2 regions of the Halobacillus sp. KGW1 genome follow, and region 2 is predicted to be linked to the other one. Evidence: predicted binding sites of a transcription regulator. Region 2 holds the regulator's gene; the other holds the start of a gene.
What was found. Region 2 encodes NrdR, which represses ribonucleotide reductase genes. Its sites were predicted from a motif close to AACACNATATATNGTGTT; they were not measured.
Positions count from the first base shown of each region.

Region 1: the regulator NrdR is predicted to act here: its motif matches at 7,064-7,081, upstream of AXG56_RS06935 (vitamin B12-dependent ribonucleotide reductase).

Region 1 covers NZ_LSOC01000002.1:1,212,772-1,227,679, forward strand. The annotation lists gene AXG56_RS06905 (Xaa-Pro peptidase family protein) at 1-1,027, opposite strand, end outside; gene aroQ (type II 3-dehydroquinate dehydratase) at 1,030-1,485, opposite strand; gene AXG56_RS06915 (YqhR family membrane protein) at 1,528-2,043, opposite strand; gene AXG56_RS06920 (SA1362 family protein) at 2,357-2,758, shown strand; gene AXG56_RS06925 (patatin-like phospholipase family protein) at 2,786-3,673, opposite strand; gene mntR (transcriptional regulator MntR) at 3,794-4,225, opposite strand; gene AXG56_RS06935 (vitamin B12-dependent ribonucleotide reductase) at 4,396-6,969, opposite strand; gene AXG56_RS06940 (rhodanese-like domain-containing protein) at 7,324-7,704, shown strand; gene gcvPB (aminomethyl-transferring glycine dehydrogenase subunit GcvPB) at 7,786-9,249, opposite strand; gene gcvPA (aminomethyl-transferring glycine dehydrogenase subunit GcvPA) at 9,242-10,591, opposite strand; gene gcvT (glycine cleavage system aminomethyltransferase GcvT) at 10,614-11,714, opposite strand; glycine riboswitch at 11,880-11,968, opposite strand; gene AXG56_RS06960 (DEAD/DEAH box helicase) at 12,146-13,789, shown strand; gene AXG56_RS06965 (YqhG family protein) at 13,786-14,592, shown strand; gene AXG56_RS06970 (YqzE family protein) at 14,795-14,908, opposite strand, start outside.
Region 2 covers NZ_LSOC01000002.1:1,498,869-1,513,776, reverse strand. The annotation lists gene pnpS (two-component system histidine kinase PnpS) at 1-1,287, shown strand, start outside; gene hflK (FtsH protease activity modulator HflK) at 1,484-2,467, shown strand; gene hflC (protease modulator HflC) at 2,464-3,390, shown strand; gene polA (DNA polymerase I) at 3,552-6,191, shown strand; gene mutM (DNA-formamidopyrimidine glycosylase) at 6,209-7,048, shown strand; gene ytaF (sporulation membrane protein YtaF) at 7,097-7,696, shown strand; gene coaE (dephospho-CoA kinase) at 7,753-8,352, shown strand; gene AXG56_RS08510 (glyceraldehyde-3-phosphate dehydrogenase) at 8,484-9,518, shown strand; gene speD (adenosylmethionine decarboxylase) at 9,765-10,142, shown strand; gene AXG56_RS08500 (hypothetical protein) at 10,296-10,670, shown strand; gene nrdR (transcriptional regulator NrdR) at 10,709-11,173, shown strand; gene AXG56_RS08490 (replication initiation and membrane attachment family protein) at 11,242-12,597, shown strand; gene dnaI (primosomal protein DnaI) at 12,614-13,546, shown strand; gene ytxC (sporulation protein YtxC) at 13,675-14,493, shown strand; gene thrS (threonine--tRNA ligase) at 14,841-14,908, shown strand, end outside.

The sequences.
Region 1 (14,908 bases), 290 kb from region 2:
GGCGTTCATTACCGGTCGCAGTGACGATCAGATCATCTTCAATCCGACATCCACCTACCTCAGGAATATAAATACCAGGTTCCACCGTAACGACCATGCCCTCTTCGAGAATCTGATCCGAACGGAAGGAAAGCCCCGGCCCTTCATGGACATCAAGACCTATTCCATGACCTGTCGAGTGTCCGAAGTAATCGCCGTATCCTTTTTCCTTAATATAATCACGACACAATGCGTCTGCCTGTCTACCGGTTATGCCTGCTTTTATTCCTTTCATACCTCTAAGCTGCGCCTCTAAAACTGTATCATAAATGTCTCTTAGCTTATCGCTGATTTCACCGACAGCGACTGTCCGTGTCATATCTGAGCTGTAACCTTTGTATACAGCCCCGAAATCAAGAGTGACCAGCTCCCCGGATTGAATCGTCTTCTCAGAAGCCGCTCCGTGCGGTAATGCGGAACGGTAGCCGGATGCGACGATGATATCGAAGCTTGAGGAAGCTGCTCCCTGTTTACGCATGAAGAACTCGAGTTCATTTGATACATCTATTTCTTTGACACCAGGCTTTATGTAATTGAGGATATGTTCAAAGGCATCATCCGCAATCTTGACGGCATCCTTTAATATACTAATCTCCTCATCCGTCTTTATCAAGCGTAATTTTTCAATCAACCCGGAAGTCGGAACTAGTTCCGCGCTTAATGCTTGTTTATACTGCTCATATTGACTATATGTAACATAATCTTTTTCAAAGGCGATTTTATGAAGGTTTAACTGCTGGGATAGTTCCGCAACCGCCTCGTGGAGCGGTTTCTTATGTTCAACGATACGAAAATCAGGCGCTTCGTTCCCTGCCTGTTCCGTATATCGGAAGTCCGTGACAAGAACGGACTCTTGTGCTGTAATCAGTAGCGCTCCTGACGACCCCGTAAACCCAGACAAGTATCGTCTGTTCATTTCACTCATGACAAGAATCCCGTCTAATTCCCGGGAGGCAACAGCCTTCCTTAGACTTGACAACTTACTCATAATTAATTTCTCCCTTCCTTTTCTATCTTGTCAATAATCCCCATTACGGCAAGGCGATATCCATCGATACCGAATCCGACGATTTGACCCGCACAAACAGGAGCCAGCATGGATGTGTGCCGAAACGTCTCACGGCTGTGTACATTGGATATATGAATTTCAATCACAGGAGGGGTAATAGCACTGATCGCATCCCTCAGGGCAATACTTGTGTGTGTATAAGCAGCCGGATTAATGATGATCCCCGCAGCCTTTTCCTCAGCAAGCTGTATGCGATCAACCAACTCTCCCTCGTGATTCGACTGAAAGTCCTCTACTTCATACCCGGCTTCCCATGCCGTGTCCTTCACTAATTGAACGACATCCTCCAGCGTGTCGTGCCCGTAAGTATCGGGCTCTCTCTTGCCGAGCATGTTCAAGTTCGGACCGTTGATCAAGAAGATTCGTTTATTCCCCATTCCTAGACCCCCACTAAACGATTCAATTACAGTTCCAGTTTATCACACTCTCCCCTGCTTTGAATAAGATTTCGAAGTCTCGCTCGACTCTCTATACTCATAAGAAATGGAATACCCTATGAATACGCCGTATAAAATAAATAAACAGCCCGTCGTCACCCACGTATCGCTGTCCATCTCCAAAAAGGTTGGCACCGCCGGAAAGACCGGTGTCAGAACGAGGAATACTACGGCCCAGATTATCCCTCCGTACAACATCCCCGGCCAAAGTCCATTTTTGTTTTTAAGTAAAAAATAATAGACCAGCGCGGTTAGAATGGATAGGATGCCTGTAAGCAGGATGGCAAGTACTTCCGAGAGCCACGTCCCCGTCCAGTCCGTTTGAAAAAAAGACCGAAAGAAGAAGGAAGCGGCGGACACTTCGGCGAAATGGAAGTAATAAGCAATTGTTCCCAATCCACTCCACAATATTCCCGCTACAAAACCTGTAATCAACGCTTTTCCTAACACACTCTGCTGTGGTTCTTGCTGTCTTTGATCTTTCTGTTTATCTGCCATTTCTCATACCTCCTATACTCATTTTAACCAACCGCTATTATTTCATGCCTGAGCACGGGCAAATGCTGGAGATTAAGGGAGGAATGTTATAAAATAAAGGTACGACCCTCCATTGGAAAACCCTGAATGTACAGATGAATAAGGCAGACAATATTTGCATAAAACGATGAAATAAGGAAACAATTTGAATAACACATATAAGCACACAAGAAAGCATTTTCCATGATAAAGATGTCCCTGTTTAGGGTATAGACAATCAACGGGTGTTTCAGAAGATGACCCATGACCCTTATATTAGAAAGGAGGAACATATATGCGTAAGTGGATGACTCCTGTCATGTACACGCTCATCGGCCTTGCTGTCTTCTTCGTGGCTGTCCAGCTGTTCACCAACACATCCAGCTTTCTGAACTCCATCCTGATGATGGTCGGTTTCGCCGTATTGATCTATGGTGCTATTTATTTCCTTTTCCTCCGCAACCGAGGATTTGGAGGCGGCGGGAACCGTAATGAGATGAAGAAATATAAACAAGCGGTTAAACAATCCAAACAAAAGTATAAACAGCCTGCTCCTGTAGTTAAGAAGAAAACAGTAGTCAAAGCACAAAGCAAGCCTTCCCCTTTAGGTAAGCGCGGAAGAAAAAGAAGCAGCGGTCCACAGCTTCGCGTTATAGAAGGAAATAAGAGCAAAGACAAAAATCGAGCCACTTTTTAATGGCTCGATTTTTTCATGTATTCTTATTCATCTGCTCCAACGCTTAAGGAACTTCCGCGCATGGACATGCCCGAGTTCAATTAGAGCTTCCTTCTCCGCGTCCGATAAATGGAAATCAGTGGTTTCCACATCATTTACCGGAATGAAAATAACGTCTTTGCTCATCGTTTTGGAAATGTAGCGTGCATCATGTGCCTGCTGCATCGTCTTAAAAAGGGCGTGGAACATTTGTATCGCATTGCTGATTTGCTGCTCCGGCAGTTTATCCGGTTCGTCACTCAGCTTCATTCCGATGATAGGCCTCGTACGGCATCCGTCGGCTTTTTCCCATATCCATAATGGAAAGTTGCTCAAAACCCCTCCGTCAATAATAAAAGACTTCCCCCGTTTGCCATGAATCTTGACAGGAATGAAAAAATAAGGGAGGCCTGAACTCATCCGAACGGCTTTCGCTACAGAAAAGGTGGCAGGATCAATCCCATAGACTTTCTTTAGATCATCGGGCAGAACTACAATCCTTCCAAGGGTCAAGTCGGAACAGATGACCTTCAGGGAACCTTCAGGGAGGTCTGCGAACGTCCGTATTCCTTTCTCCTCCAGCCATTCAGACAGTAGCGCTTCCAGCTTGTTCCCCTTATATAACCCCATCCGGAAATAGAGAAGCAGCCACTTCAAGAAGGGGAAGAGCCGGTCTGTAATCGACACATCTACCAATTGTTCAAAAGAGAGTTTCTCCACTCGTTGCCTTATTTCTGTCGAAGTGAATCCAGCTGCTGTCAGCGATGCCAGAATCGCTCCGGCGGAGGTACCGGCCAGACGACGGAATTTGTACCCTTGTTCCTCGAGCTCTTCCAAGGCCCCGATAAACGCCAGAGCCTTTATGCCGCCTCCCGAAAATACTCCATCCACTTTCATACTGCCTCACCCCACTTTAGTTCATTATAAACGCGACAAATGGAATTTAGAACAACCGGGACCTAATCCCTATGTAATAAAAAAAGACGCATGGAATCTTTCCAAGCGTCTCTTGATGTCTTATTCTTCATTTTGTTCTTCATTCTTCTTCTGCACTTCACGGAGGGCCTTCATACGTTCAGGGTTTTCATCAAAGTACTGCACCAAATCTCCAATCCTGTCGATTGAATTCCAGCTCATATGGTGCTCAATCCCTTCCACATCCTCGTAAATGTTCTCATGATCGACCCCTATGATTTCAAGAAACTGCTCCAGTAATTCATGTCTGTACACCAGTCTCTTTCCTACTTTTTTCCCTTTAGACGTCAGAATCAAACCCCGGTATTTTTCGTAATTCAAGTAGTGATCGCGGTCCAGTTTCTGCACCATTTTGGTGACGGATGACGGGTGAACCTGGAGATTCTCTGCGATATCCGACACGCGGGCATATCCTTTTTCTTCTATTAATATATATATTTGTTCAATATAGTCTTCCATGCTTGGTGTTGGCATGATGAACCCCCAATTACCATTGTATGTACAAATGGGCACGACCCTACCGATAATGGTCTGGTGATCTGTTTCCCAATATAAAATGATACACTAGTTTAACCTGAGTGACAAGGAATGCTGCACCCAGAAAAAAGGAAGCATCGGACAGCCTGTCCGATGCTTCTTCCATTTTACAGTCCGCACTTCAATTGCGCATTACAGTTCGTGCACGTATTGCATCCGCCGATGTCTTCTACCGTTCCTTGACGGCAGACCGGGCAGGTGTCACCGACTTCCGATCCAATCGTCACATTTGTTTTGTCGAGCTCCTGAATCGTATCCATGAGAACGACACGCGGCGTCTTCTCCTCTTCTTCAAAGAGTTCTGTCTGTTCGCCGTCGAAATCATTCTCTTCTGCTTTCAACGTGAGCACCTGGCTGTCACGGCTTCCATCCACATACACCGTACCGCCTTTCGCTCCCCCGCGGTATAGGCGTTGATAGACGCTCTCTACCTGTTCGACCGTGTATCCTTTCGGTGCGTTTACCGTCTTGGAAATACTGCTGTCGACCCAGCGTTGGATAATGCACTGCGTATCTGCATGTGCTTCGGGGCTGAGAGTCATTGCGGTTACGAACCATTCTGGAAGCTCGTTTGGATCCTGTTCCGGGTGTTCATCCAAATATTCCTGAAGAATATCTGCTTTCACTTCAATAAACTTACCTAGACGTCCGCTTCGGTAGTAAGAGAAGGAGAAATAAGGTTCCAGACCAGTACTAACGCCCACCATTGTGCCTGTACTACCTGTCGGAGCAACAGTCAACAAATGGGAGTTGCGGATACCGTAAGTCAATACATCTTTACGGATATCCTCAGGCATGTCTTTCATATAACCTGTGTTGATAAAACGCTCACGAAGCTCCTTTGTTTCTTCTTCTGTCTCTCCGATCAGAAACGGGAAACTTCCTTTCTCTTTCGCGAGTTCAATCGATGCACGATAAGCCGTGGTCGCAATGGTTTCAAAGATTTCATCGACAAGTTTATTTCCTTCTTCGGAACCGTAGACGGATTCACAGTAAATAAGGAGATCGTGGAGCCCCATTACCCCTAATCCAATACGACGTTCACCAAGAGCCTGCTTCTTATTCTCTTCCAGGAAGTATGGCGTTGCGTCAATAACGTTATCCTGCATACGCACACCACGCTCGACCGTTTGTTTCAGCTTAGCGAAATCGACCTGCTTGTTAGCCTTATCGGCGACACTGGCCAAGTTTACGGCAGCAAGGTTACAAACGCTGAACGGCGCTAACGGCTGCTCTCCACAAGGGTTTGTCGCAACGACTTTTTGACCATAAGCGGTCGCATTAGTTTTCTCATTGGCATTGTCGATGAAGAAGATACCCGGCTCTGCTGAGTACGTAGCACAAATATTAATCAAGTTCCAAAGTTCTTTCGCCTTGACTGTACGGTACGTACGGACTCCAAAACCACGTTCCTCCCATTCACGGACGTCGCCGCTGTTGTGCCATTCTTCGTTATACACACGCATTTCCTCTTCTGTGTAATTCTCCACGTCCGGGAATCGCAGTTCGTAGGCAGCGTCCTGATCGACAGCTTCCATAAATTCTTTTGTGACACAGACGGAGATATTGGCTCCCGTCAAAAACTCGGAATTATGAACGGTATAAGTGCCGCCGATTTGAAGCTTTTCTTCTGCTTCGCGGATGCTTTGGTCCGTAAAGCCCCCTTGTCCTTGGATATGCTTGTAATTCACGACGCTCTGATAGAGATCTTTCTCCGTCTCCGTAAGTGGGGTGAATTTAAGCTTGTCCTTGGCAAGCTGCTTAATTTGTTCATCTTCTGTATTTTCGATCAGGTAACGCAGGATTCGTGGATTCTGCATTTTAGAAATGATGAATTCAAGAATATCCGGATGCCAGTCTGAAAGCATAATCATCTGCGCACCGCGTCTCGATCCACCTTGTTCAACCAAGTGCGTTAATTTCGCAATGTCATCAAGCCAGGAAACGGAACCGGATGATTTACCGTTCACTCCACGGGCCAGCGTATTGCGTGGGCGCAGTGTGGAACCATTCGTACCGACACCGCCTCCTCGTGACATAATTTCCATCACCTGTTTTCTGTGATCGGATATGCCTTCCCTGGAATCCTGGATATAAGGCATCACGTAACAGTTGAAATACGTAACATCCGTTTGGGAACCGGCACCATAAAGCACACGGCCGGCCGGGATGAAATTCATATCAGAAAGTTCTTCGTAGAATTTCTCGAAACTTTCCTGTTTCTTAAGCGGATCTGTTTCCACTTCGGACAGGCCTGTCGCATTCCGAAGAGCGATCTGTTCGTAATATACCTCTAACGGTTTATCAATCGTGTCAAGGTTTCTGCGGATCAATCCTGACTCCTGCTCTTCCGGTCTGTCAAGGACGCTTAGGAATTCATCTTCGACACGGACAACAGCTTCGTGCTTCTCCCAATCAATCTCATGAATGAAGCCAAAGCCTCGAGCCGGGAACTTAGGATCGTCTTTGACCGTGAGAACAACAAAGTCTCCCTCCGACAATGTAAGTTTCTCTGTATCTTTGAATGCATAGCGGTCCAACATGACAAGCCGGGACACGCCTTTGTGTGTAATAGACATGTTTTCTGTAATTTCATGTACTTGCGGAAACTGACGGATATCTGCGTTCAGTCTTTCCACATTAATCTTTGTATGGACATCGGTGGAGGTTGACGTCTGCATCTTGCATCTCTCCCTTACTAAATAAAAAATCGATATAAGTAACATACCACATTTTCAAAAATATAATCAATATCTTGTGCCCTTTTTCAGAATATATTCAATATCTTGTGTTTTGAACAAAAAGGTAGAAATTTGTCAATCTAATAATATTACGAGCGAAGCCGATTTGAAAAGCAATCCGAAGCAAAAACAGCCGATTATCCTTCTTTTCCATTTATTCATCTGTTGCATTCCCACTTCCATCGGAAAACCATGATGGCGCATGTTTTTGCTTAAACACGGAAAAATATTTTTGAAATGCAAACGATTCCCTCCTATAATAGATAGAGAAAGAGAGAAAAGGGGGAGGCACATATGGATTTATGGATTTTAATCGGTGCACTGGTCTTGATCATTGCTTTTGGATTATATAGATACTTCAAAGCTAGAAAAATCATGACGACACTGACGGAAGAACAGTTCCGCGAAGGATACAGAAAAGCCCAGCTCATCGACGTCCGGGAACCGAAAGAATACGAAGGCGGACATATACTGGGCGCGAGAAATATTCCACTATCGCAGCTGCGCAATCGTCTTGTTGAAATCCGCAAAGATAAGCCGGTGTACCTGTACTGCCAAAGCGGTGCCAGGTCTGCACGTGCAGCTATGCTGCTGCATAAAAACGGCTACAAAGATTTGAACATGCTGCAGAGCGGATTCAAAAAATGGTCCGGAAAGATCAAAACGAAGAAGTAATATCCTGCCGGGAGATTACTCATTATCCCAATCATGATAGAAAAAAGCAAACCGGAGTCCTTGAAGGGACTCCGGTTATTTTCATTCGCCTTTCCGGTATCTCAATACCGGTTTCCTTGCCGCCTGTGTTTCATCCATGCGGCTCACGATTGTCGTATGAGGAGCTTCCTGAACAATTTCAGGATTCTCTTCTGCTTCTTTGGCTATTTGAATCATCACATCGATAAAGCCGTCCAGCGTTTCCTTGGATTCGGTTTCCGTCGGTTCGATCATCATTGCTTCCTCGACGTTAATCGGGAAATAGATGGTCGGTGGATGGTACCCAAAATCAAGCAGGCGTTTTGCTATGTCCAACGTCCGTACTCCGAGCTTCTTCTGACGTCTGCCAGATAAAATAAATTCATGCTTACAATGACGGTCAAATGGAAGGTCATAATACTCCTGAAGGCGGCGCATCATGTAGTTGGCATTGATGACAGCATACTCACTTACCTTCTTCAAGCCTTCCGCCCCCATTGTACGTATATACGTGTAGGCACGAACGTTGATGCCGAAATTACCGTAATACGGCTTCACCCGGCCGATAGAATCCGGTCGATCATAATCAAAGATGTACTGACCGCCCTGTTTCACCAGAATCGGCTTAGGCAGGTACGCCGCCAGTTCTGCAGTTACCCCTACAGGCCCGGAACCAGGTCCTCCCCCGCCGTGTGGACCTGTAAACGTCTTATGCAGATTCAAGTGGACGACGTCAAATCCCATATCCCCGGGGCGGGCATAACCTAAAACAGCATTCAGATTGGCACCGTCATAATAAAGCTTTCCGCCTGCTTCATGAACGATCGATGCCATTTCTTCAATATCCTCTTCAAACAGACCAAGCGTGTTCGGGTTTGTCAGCATTAAGGCGGCCGTCTCTTCATCGACCACACGTTTTAAATCTTCCAGATCGACGAGCCCGCGATCATCGGATTTAACGGTTACAGCTTCAAATCCTGCGACTGTTGCGGAGGCTGGGTTCGTTCCATGCGCAGAATCCGGAACGATAACTTTCGTACGGTTGTAATCCCCATTCGCTTCATGGTAGGCACGAATCATCATTAATCCCGTCCACTCTCCATGCGCACCTGCTGCCGGTTGCAGAGTGACGGTATCCATCCCGGTTATAGCAGCAAGCGATTCTTGAAGGTCGTACATTAAATGCAGGGCACCTTGTACCGTCTCCTCCGGCTGATACGGGTGGATGTGGCTGAAGCCAGGAAAGCGGGCAACATCTTCATTCATTTTAGGATTATACTTCATCGTACAGGAGCCGAGTGGATAAAAACCGGAGTCGACCCCGTGATTCCGTTTAGAAAGTCCCGTATAATGCCTTATAATTTGAAGTTCACTTACTTCCGGGAGATCCGGTTCCTGTTTCCGAACATATTTCTCGCCGATCATACCTTCCACGTCCACTTCCGGTACATCCAACTCCGGAAGACTGAATCCGGTACGGCTTTCTTGACTCAATTCAAAAATTAACGGAAAGTCCTGATTAGCCACGAATATCCCCCATTTCCTTAACAAATTGATCAATTTCTTCTTTTGTCCTGATTTCTGTAACAGCAAGCAGCATGTGTTCAGACAATCCTTCTGACATCCGACCGAGATCGTACCCTCCGATGAAACCTTTCGCAAGGAGTTTTTTGTTTACTTCCGCAATATTACGGCCGACGTTTACAACGACCTCATTAAAGAAAGCGTCCTTGTATGGAAGTTCAAAACCCGCTGCCTCCAACTGGTTTTTCATATAGGCAGCTTTCTGTATATTCATCCGCGCCATCTTCTTCAAGCCCTGCTTGCCCAGGGAGCTCATCGCTACAGATGCTGCCAGAGCGTTTAGTGCCTGATTCGAACAGATGTTGGAAGTAGCTTTGTCCCTCCGGATATGCTGCTCCCGAGCCTGAAGCGTGAGCACAAAGCCACGTCTGCCATCTTCATCTACCGTCTGGCCGACCAGTCTGCCAGGTACTTTGCGCATCAGTTTCTTCGTCGTGGCGAAGTATCCGCAGTGTGGGCCCCCAAACTGAGCAGGGATACCAAATACCTGCGCATCACCAACAACGATATCTGCTCCAAATTCACCAGGAGGTGTCAGATAACCCAGCGCAAGAGGATTGCTGGAAGCAATAAGCATCGCTTTTTTCTCCTGATCCACAATGGAGCGGATCTCGGCTAAGGGTTCTATTTGACCGAAGAAGTTCGGATATTGAACGACGACACTGGCTACATTCTCATCTAATTCTCTCTCCAGCTGTTCCAAATCTGTCTTTCCTTCTTTGTGATCGATTTCAATGACTTCAAGGCCGGGACCTTTCACATAAGATCGAATAACGTCAAGGGATTCCGGATGGATCGCTTTCGATACGAGCACTTTCTTTTTCTTCGTCTGGCCGGCTGATAAGTTTACGGCTTCTGCAAGTGCCGTTCCGCCGTCATACATAGAAGAGTTCGCTACATCCATCCCCGTCAATTCACTGATCATTGTTTGAAACTCAAAAATTGCCTGGAGTTCACCTTGAGAAATCTCCGGCTGGTACGGTGTATAGGCCGTATAAAATTCAGAACGGGAAATAACATGATCGACGATCGACGGGATATAGTGATCGTAGACTCCCGCACCCAAGAAGGAAACATGGGATTTCAAATGAACGTTTTGTTCTGCGAGATTGGACAGCTCTTTCGTCAATTGGAACTCATTCTTCGGATCCTTTATATCGAGGTCTCCTTTGAAACGTACACTTTCCGGTATATCGGAAAACAGCTCATCGGAGTGCTCCACTCCGATTGCTGCAAGCATTTCTTTCTTATCCTTCTCCGTCATGGGCAGGTAACGAAATTCCATACGTAGTTCCCCCTTCATTTAATTATCGTTTATAAAATGGTGTAGTGACGACTTTCGCCTTTAAACGGCGTTTCCGCACTTGGACAATGACTTCCGTGCCAGGTTCTGTAAACTCTTTCTTCAATAAGGCAAGTCCAATGTTTTTTCCTAAAGTCGGAGACTGGGTACCTGTCGTTACAAAACCGATATTCTCTTCTCCGACGAACACTTCATAATGCGTACGCGGTATGCCTTTATCGATCATTTCAATTCCTACAAGCTTCCTTTGAGGGCCGTTTCCCTTCTGTTCTTTCAACACGTTCTTTCCTATGAAGTCCGCATCCTTGTTCACTTTTACCGCAAAGCCAAGACCTGCTTCCATCGGAGTAATATCCGCACTTAACTCCTGGCCGTATAACGCCAGATTCGCTTCAAATCGAAGCGTATCCCTCGCCCCCAGCCCGATCGGCTGTAATCCGTGCGGCTCACCGGCAGTAAGAAGCGCCTGCCATAGCTCCCTTCCAGCTTCTGCAGGAAGGTATATTTCAAACCCATCCTCGCCGGTGTATCCGGTCCGTGAGACAATAGCTTCTTTTGATACACCTTTCAAGCGGACATCGGATAGAAAACGAAAGAACTTAATGGAAGAAACGTCGCTGTCCGTCAATGTCTGCATGATCTCTTCTGCTTTGGGACCCTGGACAGCAAGTTGAACGTATTCATCCGATACATCCTGGATTGTCACATCGCCTGTCTGGTGATCTTTCAACCACTGATAGTCCTTTTCTCTGTTCGCTGCATTGACGACGAGCAAGTATTTCGCTTCGTCCAGATGATAGACGATCAAATCATCGACCGTCCCACCGTTCTCATAGCACATGATCGTATACTGGGCCTTCCCCGGTTCCAATTTAGAAACATCATTCGTCAACATTTTCTGTAGAAAAGGAAGACTGCCCGGTCCTTCCACCATCACTTCTCCCATATGGGATACATCGAACAACCCGGCAGCCGTTCGTGTAGCCTCATGCTCCTCCTTGATACTCGTAAATTGGACAGGTAAATCCCAACCTCCGAAATCAATCGTTTTTGCTCCGAGTTCTTTGTATTCAGGGAACAAAGGGGTACGCTTCAACTCTGTCATCCAAACCACTCCTTATGCAATGTGATCATCCATAAAAAAAGAGACTCCTCCTGTAATCAAGGGAGTCTCTGTCCATGTAAGCCAGAAAGTTTCACGTACGGATTCCTATATCCGTCCGCTTGCTTCTTGGGCGGTCTGCTTCTTCGCAGACGCTCTCCAGAGTTGCGTCCTGTAAAGGTCTTTTTGCCTGAGAGATTCACAAAGATTGTTTGCTCCTTCGGCGCCACGGTAGTAGTCTCTCCCATTACAGTCATCCGCTTTCGTATTTTATTAGATTGCAGCGGGCATACTATTTTATAGCTTATGGATGCGGTTTTCACTTCAAATTCAGCTACATTATATCACGCATTCTTTACAAAAGACATGGGAATTCAACAAATTATTCACAATCTTTACGAAAGGCAAACTATTAGAAAAAGGAGCGATTCCATATGATTCAAATTCATCCAGATGAAGCGTTTTTACACACATTATCCGGTCATTTGGACTCTTCGGAAAGACTGAGTTCCTGGGAGGGATTCAAACTTGCCTATAAAGCGGCACAGTTCCAAACGGTCCCACACTTTGATGGTCTGCTTTCCCTTGAACACCTTCCCCATATCGACTTCATGGAACATCAGATAGAAGCTGCCTCCAAGGTCATCCACCATATGCATGGCAGGGCGATTCTGGCTGATGAAGTGGGGCTCGGTAAGACACTGGAAGCAGGGCTGATTTTGAAAGAGCTTATGATCAGAGGGCGGGCGAAGAAAGTATTGATTCTCACGCCTGCATCTCTCGTGAACCAATGGATACAGGAATTGAACGAGAAATTCTATATTCAGGCCGCTTCTCCCAGAAAAAAACATGCATCGTGGAAAGAATGGGAAATAACGGTCACATCGATTGATATGGCGAAAAGAGAACAGCATAAAGAGGAAATACTTAGTATTGATTACGACCTGGTGATCATTGATGAGGCACATAAACTGAAGAATCACCAGACGAAGAACTATCAATTTGTCCAGTCGCTGAAAAAGACTTACTGCCTGTTACTCACGGCAACACCGATACAGAACAAACTGAGCGACCTGTTCAATCTCGTCTCCATATTGAAACCAGGATATTTGGGAAACCTGACAGATTTCAAAAAGAAATACCAGAAGAATGCCGATCAAGACGAACGTACAGAACACATTCATTCTCTTGTTGGAAAATTAATGATTCGGAACCGGCGGAAGGATACAGGACTGGATGCTTCCAAGCGGAAAGTGACGAATGAACGCCTGGAATTCTCCGAGGAAGAGGCAAAAGTCTACCAAAGCCTCGAGACATTGAAAGCTTCACACCCTTCGTTTACGTGGCTGACCCTTGCGAAAGAATTATGTTCTTCCAGAGAAGCCTGTTTCCTGTCGCTTCAAGAATTAAAGAAGAAAGCACCGGAAGAGAAAAGCGCCTTGTATGATGACATCATGGAGGCGGTCGGTAGTCTTCCCCACCATGTGAAAGCGAAGCGAATGATCGAAAAAATTGAACAGACAAAAGAAAAGTTCATTATTTTCACAGAGTATCGGGCAACCCAGTTCTATCTCCAGTGGTACCTGCAGCAGCACGGAATTACCTCGGTCCCATTCAGCGGAAAGTTCAATAAAGGGAAGCGGGACTGGATGAAGCAGTTGTTCAGAGATAAGGCTCAAGTCATGGTAGCAACCGAAGCGGGCGGAGAAGGTATTAATCTGCAGTTCTGTCACCACATGATCAACTACGACCTGCCTTGGAACCCGATGCGCCTCGAACAAAGAATCGGCAGGATTCACCGGTTCGGTCAAGAAAACGACGTCAAGATTTATAACTTTGCCATCAAAAATACGATTGAAGACCATATCATGAATATGCTTTATGAGAAAATTGAAGTCTTTAAGAATGCGGTCGGAGACCTGGATCACATTCTGGAGCAAATACCTGGAGGGTCATTCGATCAGCAGATACAGTCGATCCTTAAGCAGTCGGAGAGTCAGGGCGAAGTGAATATAAAACTGAACAATCTGGTCAGCTACGTAGAATACAGCGTAAATGAGAGGAGAGAATCCAGTTGAATGAAACAAACCCGCACGAAAGTTTCGTCCAATCTTTCTTTGAAACATACGGTTGTTCCATTATAGACAAAGCTAAAGGACATTTTACGGTCCAGCTGACCAGTGAAATGGATGAAGAGATTATGAACCGCCCGTTCTATTGGCATTATATGAAGAAAATGAACCGGGATGGAAACCCGATGCAGTTGACCTTCACCGATACCAACCATACAGAAAAAGAAGGAATTTATCTTCATGCCGGCACTCCGAAGCTGCACTCGCTCTATCATACAGCCATTAAGAAAGGGAAGACGGCTCGTTTGTACGAAGTCATCGATACCCCTGGCACAAACAGGGCGATGAGTCCATGGCTCATCTTAAACCTGCAGCTCCAATACAGAGGAAAACAAGCTAAGGACGAACCTTTATCCATTGGTATAAACCTCATTCACGGGACGCTTATGGTCGGAATGATGGAGCGGATCATGCCGCTGCGGTTTGAATCAACCGTATCCGACTATACGTTCCCGATGACACCTGTGATTTCCTTGAAGAACGCCTATGTACGCATACAAAAGCATCTGGAACAGCATATTCAAACGAGAACGAATAAATGGGCGGAAGAATCCATTTTAGAATGGAATAAAGAGAGAGAGTTGTTAGAAACATTTTATCAGTCGGAAGACATTGACCTCGATTCTTTCACAAGGGAAAGAGAACAGCTCGACATCCGCTACAAACCGAGAATTGAGTGGGACGTTATAAACGGCGGTCTTTTTTACCTATCGCAGAATACGAGTGCCGAGTGGCTGACCAAACGATAACAAAACAGTCGGCGGAAGAGAAGAACCTCTCATCTGCCGCGTCTGCGTTTGGCGAGCGGGAATCCACAAACGGATAAGACATAGAGAAAAGGCATACGGGCCAGTGGAAGCGCTCATTTTACTTGATTCGCCTTCCCTTCCTGCATATCACTTCTTCAACAAGCTGAAAAAAGCCGCTGATTTCTCAGCGGCTTTTTCGGTTTCAAGGATTTGTAATCCTTCTTTTTCTTTTAAACAACTTCCAAGCAAAGGGAAGAATGCCGAACCAATACGAGGATGATTTCTTGGAAGGTTTCTCTTCCTTCCTCAACCTTTT
Region 2 (14,908 bases):
AATATATGGCTCCTGATCAGCTGTACGATGTTTCTCGGCCTCTTGGTCATCTTTATCATAGGATTTAATGTGTTTGGTAAGTATGTTCGGCCGATAAGGGCGGCCACTACTGCTGCGAAAAAGCTGGCTAAAGGGGATTACCGGGCTCGAACATATGAAGGTTACTTCGGTGAAGCGGGAGAACTTAGTCAGGCAATCAATATCCTTGCCCGCAATCTTCAAGAAGTGAACCAGACGAAAGGCATGCAGGAAAATCAGCTGGAGGCTGTTATCAATCACATGGGGAACGGCTTAGTGCTGATAGACGAAAAAGGCTATATTCTTTTGCAGAATCGTGCGTTCCTTGAAACTTTCGGTGGTGAAAAACAGCAATATGTAGGCTACCTGTACCATGATGCGATCCCATATACGGCGATACATGAAACGGTGCAGCGTGTATATATGTTTGAAGAAACCGTGAGAGAGACCTTCGTTCTTCCGGTTAACATAAGCAGAAAGCACTTGGAGGTTACCGGTGCACCAATTTTGAGTGAGGACCAGAAATGGAAGGGTGTCGTTCTTGTCTTCCATGATATAACAGACTTAAAGCAGTTAGAACAGACAAGGAAGGACTTCGTAGCCAATGTCTCTCATGAACTGAAAACTCCGATTACATCCATTCGTGGATTTTCGGAGACCCTTTTAGATGGAGCGATGAAAGATGAGCAGATGCTGGAGCAGTTTTTGAGGATTATCCTGAAGGAAAGTGGCCGGCTGCAGTCCTTGATCCAAGACTTATTGGACCTTTCTAAGCTCGAACGCGAAGACTTTCACTTGAATATTGAACAGGTAGATGTCGGTCGGCTGTTCCAGGACTTAGGTCCGATTGTCGAACAGCATGCTGGAAGAAAAGGGAACATTTTATCTATGGATTGGAAAGACGGAGTTCTCATCGAAGGTGATTCAAGCCGGCTTAAGCAAGTATTTATGAATCTGATCACCAATGCTGTCAACTACACACCAGAAGGCGGCCGGGTAGCACTTTCCGTGGAGGAGCAGGAGGAATCCGTCACCGTAATTATATCGGATACGGGTGTGGGAATTCCTGAGTCGGAAATATCGCGGATTTTCGAAAGGTTTTACCGGGTGGATAAAGCAAGAAGCAGAAATTCCGGGGGGACCGGTCTCGGGCTTGCCATTGTGAAGCATATTATTGAAGCTCATCGTGGAAATATCCGCGTGGAAAGTGCTGTCGATGAAGGAACGACTTTTTATGTAGAAATACCGAAGAAGTTTACGGAAAATTAATACAAGCATAAGATTACTTTAACAATATCTAGATATAATACCAGTGAAACCCTTTCATCCAAGGTGTTTTCTCTTTTAAGCAGAAGCTTCCCTCGCTTCTGCTTTTTTTTGTGATTTTTGGTAAAAATATACTAGTTTTGAAACCTTTTTGTAACAAAAACGTAACTAAAATATACATAGGTGAGGGGGATTCCGGATGAGTATGAAGCAGTTCTATACATGGGTTGGTCTCGGACTGGCCGGATGTCTATTAATTCTTGTACTTATTACTACGTGGTACACGGTGGATGAGTCGGAGCAGGCGGTCGTTTTAACCTTCGGTAAGGCGGAAGAAGGGGTCATCGAACCAGGACTTCATTTCAAGATGCCGTGGCCGATACAAGAGGTCGAAAAATTATCGAAGGAAACGTTCAGTCTGGACTTCGGTTTTAATGATGGAGAAGAGGCAGATAAAGTTACGATGATTACAGGGGATGACATGATCGTACAGGCAGACCTTGTCGTTCAATGGAAGATTACCGAGCCCACTGGGTACTTATTCGCGTCCGAAGATCCGGAGCAGGTACTTTTCAATGCCACCTCTTCTTCGTTAAGAGGGGTAATCGGAAGCAGCCAAATTGATGAGGCGCTTACTTCCGGGAAAGCCGAGATTGAGAACCAAGTGCGTGAAAATCTCGTTTCCTTGATGGATCAATACGATGTCGGCATCTCGATCATTGATGTCCGTCTGCAGGAGGTGGATCTGCCGAATGAAGAAGTGAGAGAAGCTTTCACGAAAGTTACAGATGCCAGAGAACAAAAACAAAGCAAAGTCAACGAAGCGGAGAAGTATGCCAATCAGATGAGAGAGGAAGCGCTCGGGGAGAAAGATGCAATTATTCAACGTGCCGAAGGGGATAAGGTAGAACGAATCCAAAATGCAAACGGGGCCGTTTCCAGGTTCGAGGCTTTATTATCGGAGTATGAAAGTCACGAAAATATCACCAAAGACCGGCTGGTCATGGAGACGTTGGAAAGTGTATTACCGGACGCGAACGTATATATTATGAACGACGATGGGGATACCATGAAGTATTTGCCGATACAGCAGCAACCGGTCCTTGATGGGTCTGTCCAACAGGAGAAAAAGCAGGAGCAAAGTCCGGAAGCGGATCAGTCTGAAGAGGAGGGTGCATCTTGACGGACGATATATTTGAAAAAAAGAAGACGAAGAATAGAGATATAAGGAAATACGCGAAGGCGGGGGTTGCTCTGCTTGTCATCATCTTTCTTCTCTTAACAGGAATAAGCTCTGTTGTTATTGCGAAGGAAGGGGAGTACAAAGTAGTCCGGCAATTTGGTGATATTGTGAAGATCCATGAAACACCCGGACTCAAATTCAAGGTTCCTTTCGTTCAGGAAGTATCGACATTGTCAAAGAAGAAGATGGTGTACGACGTAGAAGAGAAAGAGATTACCACATTGGATAAAAAGCGTATGATCATCGACAATTACGCCGTTTGGAGCATTGAAGATCCGGAGAGAATGATTGCCAATGCCAGGACGGTAATCGGTGCGGAAGCAAGAATGGGTGAGTTCATCTTCTCCATTGTCCGCTCGGAGCTTGGAAAGATGGACTTTTCGGAAATTATTAACGAAGAAGAGAGTTCCCGAGGTGTGCTCAATGATGAAATTACATCGAAAGTAAATGAATATCTGGCTCGTGACAACTATGGAATTGTCGTGGACGACGTCCGGATTAAACGGTCGGATCTTCCCGAATCGAATGAAGCAGCTGTCTTCAACCAAATGATTACGGACAGAGAAAAGATAGCGCAACAGTATTTGTCGGAGGGGGAAGCGGATAAGAGCAGAATCAGGGCGGAAGTCGACAGGGAAGTACAGGAGATGTTGTCGACAGCCAGAGCAAATGCAGAGAAAATCCGTTCGGAAGGAGAGCAGCAGGCAGCGGCTGTTTACAATGAATCTTTCTCCAAAGACCCTGAGTTTTACCGACTCTACCGAACCCTTGAATCCTATGAAACGACAATTGATGGAGAAACGACGATTATTCTCCCTCAGGATTCTCCTTATACCGATCTCTTGCAGGGTTATATCGAATAACAGGAAGGTGGCGTCTTTTTCTTCTCTGCTGTAATCATGGTAGAATGAAGAAAAAGGCGTTTTATTCATGCTCATGGGGTAACATAGGATGGAGATGACAGGACGAATGACGTCGCCCCCTGTGATCCCGGATCGCCGTTTTTAAGAATAGGAGTGAGTTCATGGCTGAGAAGGTCATTTTAATTGATGGAAATAGTATAGCTTACCGGGCATTCTTCGCTCTCCCTTTACTGAACAATGATAAGGGAGTTTATACGAACGCTGTCTATGGTTTTACGACGATGCTGCTAAAAATACTGGAAGAAGATAAACCGGATCATTTACTTGTTGCATTTGATGCAGGGAAGACCACTTTCCGCCATGCTACGTATAAAGAATACAAGGGCGGCCGTCAGAAGACACCGCCGGAGCTCTCGGAACAGTTTCCTGTACTGAAAGAACTGCTCGAGACATTCGGGGTTCACAGTTACCAGCTGCAAAATTATGAGGCGGATGATATCATCGGTACGCTTGCCACAGAAGCCGGCGAGAAGGGAATGGATGTCCAAGTCATTTCCGGTGACAAAGACCTGCTGCAATTGGTCAACGAACAGATTACGGTCCGTCTTACGAAGAAGGGGATTACAAATGTCGATACATATACGCCTTCTTTCCTTCTGGACAAAATGGAGGTCAGACCTGATCAGATCATTGATTTAAAAGCGCTTATGGGAGACAGCTCTGATAATATCCCCGGAGTACCGGGTGTCGGTGAAAAAACAGCGGTCAAGTTGTTGAAGCAGTTTGAAACGCTCGAGAACCTGTATGAGAACATAGATCAGGTGAGCGGGAAGAAGCTGAAAGAAAAATTGGAGGACAATAAGGAAGAAGCTTTCATGAGTAAGCAGCTTGTGACGATTGAGAGACAAGCGCCGATTGAAGTGGGTCTTAAGGATATTGCGTATGAGGGATATCCCTCCCAAGCAGTCAGTAACTTCTTTAAAGACCTTGGATTTCAATCCCTGCTTTCCCGCATTCAAGGGGAAGAAGGAGAATCCGAAGCGAAGACGGAACTTCCCGATATAGAAGTGGAAGTGATAGAAGAGCTGAAAGAAGAAATGTTTACGGGCAGGGAAGCGCTTGTGGTGGAAATGCTTTACGAGAATTATCACACGGCTCCCATAGAGGCCATTGCTATAGTCAATGAGGAGAAGAAATATGTCCTGACTCTCGAGCAGGCGGTTAAATCCCCGGTCTTCAAAAAATGGGCTGAGGATGACGCACGGGAGAAATGGGTGTTCGATGCCAAGAGAACGCTTGTAGCGATGCTTCGGTATGGAATTGAATTGAAAGGAATTACCTTCGATTTACTTTTAGCTTCTTATTTGATCAATCCTTCTGAGAACAATCACGACATCCCGGCTGTCGCACACAGACTTGGGGAGGCGGAAGTGAACTATGATGAAGAAGTGTACGGAAAGGGTGCGAAGCTGAAGCGTCCGGATGAAGATCGTACGTTCTACGAACATATCAGCAGGAAAGCATCTGCCCTATACCATATGAAGAGTAAAATGGAGGATCAGCTCGTCCAAAATGAACAGTTTAACCTCTACAATGATTTGGAAATGCCGCTTGCGCTGATCCTTGGCAGAATGGAACACAGAGGTGTCCGTGTGGATGTTGGTCGTTTGGAAGAGATGGGAGAAGAACTGGAGGCACGCTTGAACAAGGTGGAGGAAGAAATTTATGAACTTGCCGGTGAGCCGTTTAACCTCAATTCGCCTAAACAGCTCGGCCCTATTCTGTTCGAAAAGCTCGAACTTCCCGTCATTAAGAAAACGAAAACGGGGTATTCCACTTCGGCGGATGTATTGGAGCAGTTGGAAGACAAGCATCCAATCATTACGAAAATATTGTTGAATCGTCAATTAAGGAAGTTGAAATCGACCTATATCGAAGGCCTTCTGAAGGTTGTTCACAAGGATACACACAAAATTCATACCCGCTTTAATCAAGCTCTCACACAAACAGGTCGGTTGAGCTCGACGGATCCAAACCTTCAGAACATTCCAATCCGCCTGGCAGAAGGACGGAAAATCCGTCAGGCCTTCATCCCTTCAGAAGAAGGATGGGTGATGTTCGCAAGTGACTATTCCCAAATTGAACTGCGTGTTCTTGCTCATATTGCCCAGGACGAAAAGTTGATTGAGGCGTTCCGTGGGGGCGAGGATATTCATACACAAACGGCTAGTGAAGTGTTTGGAGTTGCGCCGGAAGAAGTTACGAGTAATATGAGGAGACAGGCGAAGGCGGTCAATTTCGGAATCGTTTATGGAATCAGTGATTACGGCTTGTCTCAGAGCCTTGGCATCACGAGGAAGGAAGCTCAGGCGTTTATTGATAAATATTTCGAATCCTATCCAGGCGTCAAATCCTATATGGATGAATCGGTTCGTGAGGCTAAGGATACCGGGTACGTGAAGACGTTCATGAACCGGAGACGTTACCTTCCTGACATTAAGAGTCGTAACTTCAATAAACGCGGGTTTGCCGAGCGGACTGCTATGAACACCCCGATCCAGGGGAGCGCAGCCGATATCATCAAGAAGGCGATGGTCGATTTGGAAAAACGCCTCGTAGAAGAAAAACTGGAGGCGAAAGTGTTATTACAGGTACATGATGAATTGATCATTGAAGCACCGAAAGAAGAAATTGAGAAACTGCAGGATTTAGTAGCCTCCGTCATGGAAAGCACCGTGGAACTGGATGTACCTTTGAAGGTGGATTCCTCTTACGGAGATACTTGGTACGATGCAAAGTAAGTGAGGAGAATGAAAGAATGCCAGAACTACCGGAAGTAGAGACGGTCAGGAGAACGCTCCACCATCTCGCCATTGGAAAAGAAATCGCCTCCGTATCCGTCTATTGGGGGAACATCATCAAACATCCGCAGGATCCAAAGGAATTTGATCGTCTTCTGAGAGGGCAGACGATCAGGGATATCGAGCGAAAGGGGAAGTTTTTGATTTTTCAACTGGATGACCTCTCTCTCGTTTCCCACCTGAGAATGGAAGGGAAATTCGGTGTCTATGAATCCTCGATGGAGAAGCCTAAACATACGCACGTCATTTTCCACTTCACGGACGGCACGGAACTCCGTTATAACGATGTGAGGAAGTTTGGCACGATGCATGCGTTTCGAAAAGGGGAAGAGTCTTCGGTGAAGCCGTTAGTACAGCTTGGACCTGATCCATTTGAGGAAGCATTCACTTTGGATTACTTCTATATGAAACTTATGAAGACGTCCCGTAACATGAAGGCCGTTCTCTTGGATCAATCCATCGTAGCGGGGCTCGGCAACATTTATGTGGATGAGGCACTCTTCCGCGCCAAAGTCCATCCGGAGAGAATAGCGAACACGTTGACACGAGAGGAAGCTGCAAAAGTACGCGAGGCGAGTATTGCTGTTATTCTCGAGGCGATCGAACAGGGGGGTACCACCATTCGCTCCTACTTGAACAGCCAGGGGGAGATCGGTATGTTCCAACAGAAGCTGCGTGTCTATGGAAAACAGGACGAGGATTGTGTGGAGTGCGGGACGCCTATTGAGAAGCGGAAGGTGAGCGGTCGCGGCACCCATATATGCCCAAATTGCCAGCGGCTGGTTGTCTCCGAGTAACCTCAGGTCTGTGAACCCATATCCTGTGTAGCAGGAGGGTGATTTACCTTGAGTATCGGTTTGTTCATTTTTTTGTTTGTGACAGCAGTCAGCATCGACAGCTTTGGAATCGGCTGTGTATTAGGTTTGAAGAAAGTAACCATTGCAAAGAGAGCTGTCCTATCGATCGCTTGTTTGTCCGGTGTTGTGTTTTTGCTCTCCTCCTATTTCGGGCATTTGCTGATCGCTTATGTCTCACCGGAAGTGGCGGAGAAAACGGGAGCATCAGCCCTGATTTTCATAGGTATATTCTTTCTTTGGCAGTTTTTTAAGAAGAGGAAGCCGCAGAAGGAAGATGATTCATGGTTTAAGCCGGCGGAGGTACTGAATGATCCCGTCGCGGCAGATGTGGATCATTCCGGGGGTATCCGGGGGAAAGAAGTCTTTCTCTTGGGTATCGCCTTGTCCCTGGACTCTATCGGAGCGGGAGTAAGCGGAGCTATGATCGGGATGCCTACACTAATGACGTCGTTGTTTATTACACTGGCTACGTTTCTCATGCTGGCAGGCGGTATATGGAGCGGCAGACATTTAAGTGAGAAAGTGGAGAGTATATCCATCCTGCCGGGCGTCCTGCTCATTATCATCGGCTTAATTAAACTTTCATGAGTGTTGGAATAAGAGGAGAGCCATGTCTCTTCTCTATACATAAAGGGGGGCGTGTCATGACTGTTGTCATCGGATTAACCGGCAGTATAGCCAGCGGTAAAAGCACTATCTCTGCTATGTTTAAAGAATTGGGTATCCCGGTTGTAGATGCCGATGTGATATCGAGGAAAGTGGTGGAACCTGGTGAAGCTGCATACACACGTATTGTTGAAGCATTCGGCTCTGATATTTTGTTGGAGGACAGGACGATTGACCGTAAGAAACTCGGGGGCGTTGTCTTCTCCAATGAAGAAAAGCGTAAGGAATTAAACGGCATCGTTCACCCTGAAGTGAGAAAAGAAATGGTTCGTCAACGGGAATGCTATAAGGAAGAAGGACACCGTGCTGTTGTATTGGACATCCCGTTACTTTTTGAAAGCAAGCTGACGGATTATGTCGAGAAGACGTTAGTCGTTTATGTAGAGGAAGAAACGCAGCTCCGACGTTTGATGGAACGTGATCAGTCGACCAGTGAGGATGCAGAAGCAAGAATTGCTTCCCAAATCCCGGTAAAGAAAAAAGCGGCTCTTGCCGATGCGGTCATTGATAATAATGGATCTGTCGAGCAAAGCTTCGACCAATTAAAAGACATACTTCAAAGGTGGAACATCGTATAATAACACGTCGGGATTCCGACGTGTTATTTTTTTGTGAAAAAATGCACTCTTTTATGTAAAAGCGCTTGCAATATGTTATACTGTTTCTGTGAAAAGGGTTAAAAAGTATATCATATATAGGGGGCTGGAACATGGGAAAAACAAAGATTGCCATTAATGGGTTGGGAAGAATTGGCCGTATGGTTTTTAGAAAGGCTGTCATCGATAATTCTGTAGAATTGGTGGCTGTAAACGCCTGTTATCCAGCTGAAACCATTGCTCATATGCTGAAATATGATAGTGTTCACGGTCGATTTGAAGGCAAAATCCAAGCGGCGGAAGGGAATCTTGTCGTCGATGGGAAGGTCATTCGCTTGTGTTCAACACGAGATCCGCATGAGCTGCCGTGGGATGAACTGGGTGTCGATATTGTCATTGAGGCTACCGGCAAATTCAAAACGAAGGATGAAGCGTCCCAACATATCGAAGCAGGAGCAAAAAAAGTCATCATAACAGCTCCCGGTAAAGAAGTAGATGCTACGATTGTTATGGGAGTAAATGAAGATAGTTATGTACCGGAACAGCATCACGTCCTGTCCAATGCTTCTTGTACGACCAACTGTCTTGCTCCTGTTGTAAAAGTATTGGAAGACCAATTTGGTATCGTCAACGGCTTGATGACTACTGTTCACTCTTTTACAAACGATCAGAAGAACCTGGATAATCCACATAAGGACCTCCGCCGCGCCCGGGGCTGTACACAGTCAATTATCCCGACTTCGACAGGGGCTGCAAAAGCATTGGGAGAAGTGATCCCGAGCATGCGGGGGAAACTGAACGGAATGGCGCTGCGGGTGCCTACTCCAAATGTATCCCTTGTTGATCTCGTCGTTGATGTGAAACGCGATGTGACGAGAGAAGAAGTGAATGAGGCGTTTGCTGGTATGGCAAGGTATGAAATGAAAGGAATCTTGGAATTTAATGAGGAGCCGCTCGTTTCCATAGATTATACGACGTCCCCTTCTTCTGCGATCATCGATGGATTGTCCACCCAGGTGATCGAAGAGCGTAAAGTGAAGGTGCTGGCTTGGTATGACAATGAGTGGGGATACTCCTGCCGGGTTGTTGACCTTGCTAAATATGTCGGGAATATGATGCAGCAGGAGAAAGCGGTCCGCGTGTCTTGAGAAAGCACTAGAAAGCATCCCGAATGTATCGTATACTAGGACCCGGTGACTATGGTTTGCTATATTTGAAATAAATCTTGCAAATTACGGGTAAACCATATATACTTTCTTTTGAACTTCTGAATTTCTTATGTTTTCATGTCTACTCAAAGGGTTAGGACCTCTCAGGACTAACTTTCCCCCATGGTAGTGCATGACTGTTATTTCAGAGGGGAAGAAGTTAATGTACAAAGGGGGATCCTTAATATGGATACAATGGGAAGACACGTAATTGCTGAACTATGGGATTGTAATGAAGAGAAATTGAATGATATGTCGTATATAGAGCAGGTTTTTGTTGATGCTGCTTTGAAAGCGGGAGCAGAAGTAAGAGAGGTCGCTTTTCATAAGTTCGCTCCACACGGGGTGAGCGGAGTGGTCATCATTTCCGAATCGCACTTGACGATTCACAGTTTTCCGGAGCATGGATATGCAAGTATCGATGTCTACACGTGCGGCGACCGTATTGATCCGAACGTTGCAGCCCACTACATCGTTGAAGCACTGGAAGCAGGGAAGAATGAAACCGTGGAAGTGCCGAGAGGGATGGGACCTGTGGAAGTACAGGAATCTCGCGCCCTTTAAAAAGAGAAACGCAGTAAATCAAGCCGCGCAGAGAAGTCTGTGCGGCTTTTTTGTATGGGGTCAACTCTCCTTTGGTAACTGTTATTTCTTATTTTGAAGAATCATGTTAAAATGATGGAAGATCATGTCGAATGGATTGAAGGGGCCAGATAAGTGAAAGCATTTATATCAAGATATATCAGTAATCACTCAGAAACCAGTGAACAGCATAAGGATGAAGAACTTGTCACACACTATTATAAAGCAAAGCGTGATGACGTTTTCCGTGCCGTGGAAGAACTGTTTCCCGCACCCTCGCAGATTGTAGCATCCTCGAAGGAACGCGGCGAACTTACGATTAAATATAAAGGGAAAAGGCGTGCTTTCATTGTTGTGACTATCATTATGGTCCGTCCTTTCCGTACCGCTGTTGATTTTTCCGTAACAACGGATTCCGGTGGACCCGTTGATTTCGGATACAGTCGGAACACCATTGTTTCGTTGTATAAGCAGTTGGACAGCCAATTTCAGCCTGTCGATCCATCATAAGCGATGTGGAAACGAAGACGATGTGGAGTTGATCAATTTTGAAATGCCCTAATTGCCACTACAAGAGTACGAAGGTGCTTGATTCGCGGCCGATTGAGGATGGCCAGGCCATACGCAGGCGGAGAGAATGTGAACAGTGTGACTTCCGCTTTACCACGTTTGAACGAATTGAAGAAGTTCCTTTGATTGTAGTGAAAAAAGAAGGCACAAGAGAAGAATTCAGTAGAGAGAAATTGATGCGGGGCTTGATCAGAGCTTGTGAGAAGCGCCCGGTTGCGGTCGAGGAACTGGAAGGTGTGACACTGGACATCGAGAAAGAACTCAGGAACCGCGGCGTCTCGGAAGTGTTGAGTAAAGATATAGGAGAAATGGTCATGGGGCGTCTTTCTGGAATTGACGAAGTCTCTTATGTCCGTTTCGCATCCGTCTATCGACAATTTAAGGACATCAATGTTTTTATTGATGAACTGAAGGATTTAATAAAACACGAAGATGACAAATGAGCCGCATTGGCTCATTTTCTTTTTCAAGGGAAACCGGGTAATATGAAAGGAAGAAGGAGGTGCGGAAGATGAATCATTCGATAGGGAAGTTACTCCCGGTAGATGGTTTTCGAGTTGTGAAGCGGGGGGAGCTGCCGAGGAATTTTCATCGTTCGTTATCCCATTTGTATCAACCGATCGTCGGTCGTCTGGCGATTTCTTTATATCAGATTTTATTATCGGAGTCTGAAATGAATGCTGCAGAACAAGTACAGACCCACCACACGTTGATGGGCTATCTGTCTGCGCCATTGGATAAGATCTATGAAGCCAGGAAGAAGCTGGAGGCAATCGGCCTTCTGCGTTCTTTCCAGGCAGAAGGGGAAGGGGCTCATGCCGAATACATGTATTACCTGTATCCTCCCTTCTCTGCGGAGGAATTCTTCATGGATGATATGCTCTCCCTTCTGCTTTACCATGAAATCGGACAGCGCAAATATGAAAACTTAAAAGAACGGCTCATCTGCAAAGAGTACGTTCTGGATGGTTTTGGAGAAGTCACTGCAACTTTCGATCAGGTATTTCATGCGAAAATGCTTGAGACCGTACAGGCCGAGACCACCTCCCTTGCGGATAAGCAGAATCAGAAAGAGAGCCGAGGGCCTGTGACGTCCCAAACGAAAGTGGATTTCGACTGGCTCCATCATGCTCTAAAGAAACGGATGTATCCGAGTGAACAGATTCTTACAGGACGGAATAGAAAGTTAATTCTTCAGCTAGCCACGCTGTATGATTTATCAACGATCGACATTGAAAAAGCCGTGACGTGGGCGATTGATGAAAATCATTATCTCGTAGAAGAAGAATTTAAAGCCGCCTGTCATGATTTTCTGAAGGAAAAGCCTGTCCCGAAGAAGCAGTCTAATATAGATGCTCGAGAAAAAACACAGGACACAGGAGCGGAAGAAAGTGTGAGTAAAGAAGATCAGTTTATTGCCATGCTTGAAAGGAAATCACCAAGGGAACTTCTTGAAGACCTTTCTCAGGGCAACAGGGCATCTGACCAGGATTTGAAGCTGATTCGGGACGTCATGACAGAGCAGGGAATCAACCCCGGGGTCATGAATGTTCTTGTTCACTACGTGCTTTTGAAAACAGATATGAAATTGTCCAAGTCTTATTTGCAGAAAATAGCCGGGCACTGGGCACGGAAAAACGTGACTACTGTGCGTCAGGCGATGAATCTTGCTAAGGCTGAGCATCAGAAGTATCAGCAGTGGGGTCAGCAGAAGTCACAGAGACGTGTGAATACGAAAGAAGAAGTCATTCCGGCTTGGTTCAACAAGGACGCAGGATCCGGTGAGAAAGTTTCTGCTTCGGTTAACGTGGATACGGATGATATCGCTGCACGTATAAGGAAGTTGACAAGCAGAGAGAACGGATGAATGAGGAGGTGGCAGAATGGAACCGATCCAGAAATCATTGAAGAAATGGATGAGAAACAATAAAACCTTTCAAGATCGAATGAACAAAATGAAAGAAGAAGTGCTCCAGTCGGAAGATGTACGGCAGCTGATAGAACACCATCCGGAGTTGACGGAGAAGAGCATGGAGAAGAATCTCATTAAGCTCTATGAGTACCAGTCCCAATCGAAAAACTGTGAAAAGTGTCCGTCACGTGAAGCGTGTATTAATATTCTCCCTGGATACGTGCCGCGTGTGGAAGTAGATGGCCAGGAAGTGAAGCTTGCTTACGATAAGTGCAGCCGACAAAGGAAGCGGGAAGAGCATGAACAGCAAAAGTCACTTGTCCGGAGTCTTCACATGCCGAGGGAGATCTTGGAAGCCTCTCTTTCAAGACTGGATCTTCAAGACCCCGACCGCAGTGCGGCAGTGGAACAAACGGTCCGTTATATTGAAAGTCTTTCTGAAGAGCTTCCGAGCAAAGGGTTGTATTTTCATGGACCTTTCGGTGTCGGGAAAACGTATTTTCTCGGAGCTATAGCCAATGAATTGAGCGAAAAGCATATTCCATCCATGGTCATCTACATGCCGGAATTCGTCAGAGAGATGAAAGCGTCTATAAAGGACGATTCCATCAATGATAAAATCAATGCGTTTAAAGAAACCCCCGTATTAATGTTAGATGACATTGGTGCAGAATCACAATCAGCATGGTTCCGGGACGAAGTATTGGGGAGTATTCTTCATTACCGAATGATGGAGAGACTTCCTGTGTTCTTCACATCGAACTACACGATCGATGAGTTGGAGAAAGTCTTGATGACATCCAATCGCGGCGATGTAGATCAAGTGAAGGCGAAGCGGATTACCGAACGAATTCGCCAGCTCAGCGAGAGTGTGTTAGTGACCGGCCGGAACCGAAGAGGGTAACGATGAGGAAAGATGAAGATGGAAATGGCATGATTTCTTCTGGACTGACATAAACATAACAAGGAATAGACGGCGTCGCAGGCGCCTTCTAATACCGTATCGGAAAGTCGGGATGAGGGGGAATCTTGGTGTTTGGCATTCACTTTTCTAATCGCGCGGAAGCGGTTATCTTTTATAATGCAATTGTCACGGAGCAGAGGTTGTGGTTGTTCAAGGAGTACAATGAATTCTATGAAGTCGAGTTGGTCAACGCCTCTCTGAACGGCAAGGCTTACGTCGAGGCAATCCGTTCTTTTCTTCAGGTCATAAGGAAAAGGAAGATGCTTGGTTGGATGGAAGGAGTCCTGAAGCATCGTTACCATTACGAAGATATGGAAGAGATACACCGCATGCTCGAGATCGGACAGGACTTTGAAGCGCATCCCCCGGCAGGTGTAAAGCTTCCGCCCGTTTATCACTATCTGCGCGCCTTCATCCAGGATTATTTGGCCGGGCGGACGTACGTGGAATTTGATGAGATGGCTGCTGCCTGTTTAGAAAACGTTCATGAGTCTGTTATTGAATACACGGGTAAAATCATTGACGAGTACAAGCAGGAGGAGTCCTATCAGTTGATGCTCGATTCCTGGCGGCAGCGTGTCCACCATAAAGATACCGGTGTCCAACTGCTTCATCTCCTGGATGATGGCGGACTGGTTTATTACCATGATGAAGGAAATCCTGTCCGGGATTCGGAAACAACGCTATACAAGAAACAATATCCGGATGCATCCATTTCAGAACTCCCAATCAAGTGGCCGGTCACGACCGCTCTTGTTCATGCCCCTGAACAGTTGATCATATATTCAGATCGATCGCAGGATTCCAACCTGGAGCTCTTGATGAATATTTTTGAAGAAAAAGCATCTTGGAAACCGAAATCGAACTTTCCATTCGACAACGCTTGATTTCCTCTTTGTTAACGGATATAATACCTACATATTAATAAATCAGCATGGAAGAGGACACGAGCGATTAGTGACGCATGACCAGAGAGAGGGGCCTATAGGCTGGAAGCTCCTTCCTGACGGCTACATTGTTTACCACCTCCGAGCTCTGCCTGTGAACAGTTTTTAGTAATGGGCAGCGTTTGATCCGCGTTAAGGATGACGAACGAGCCGCGTACGTCCTGGACGGAAGCGGAAACTAGGGTGGAACCACGAGTGCTAACGCTTGTCCCTTGGCTTATTTTGCCGAGGGATAAGCGTTTTTTGATTTGTCTGCAAGGAAGAAAGTATAGAAGGAGTGTTGGGAAATGGCAACAATTCAAATGAAATTTCCAGATGGTAACGTAAAGGAATTTGAACAAGGAACTACAGGGGA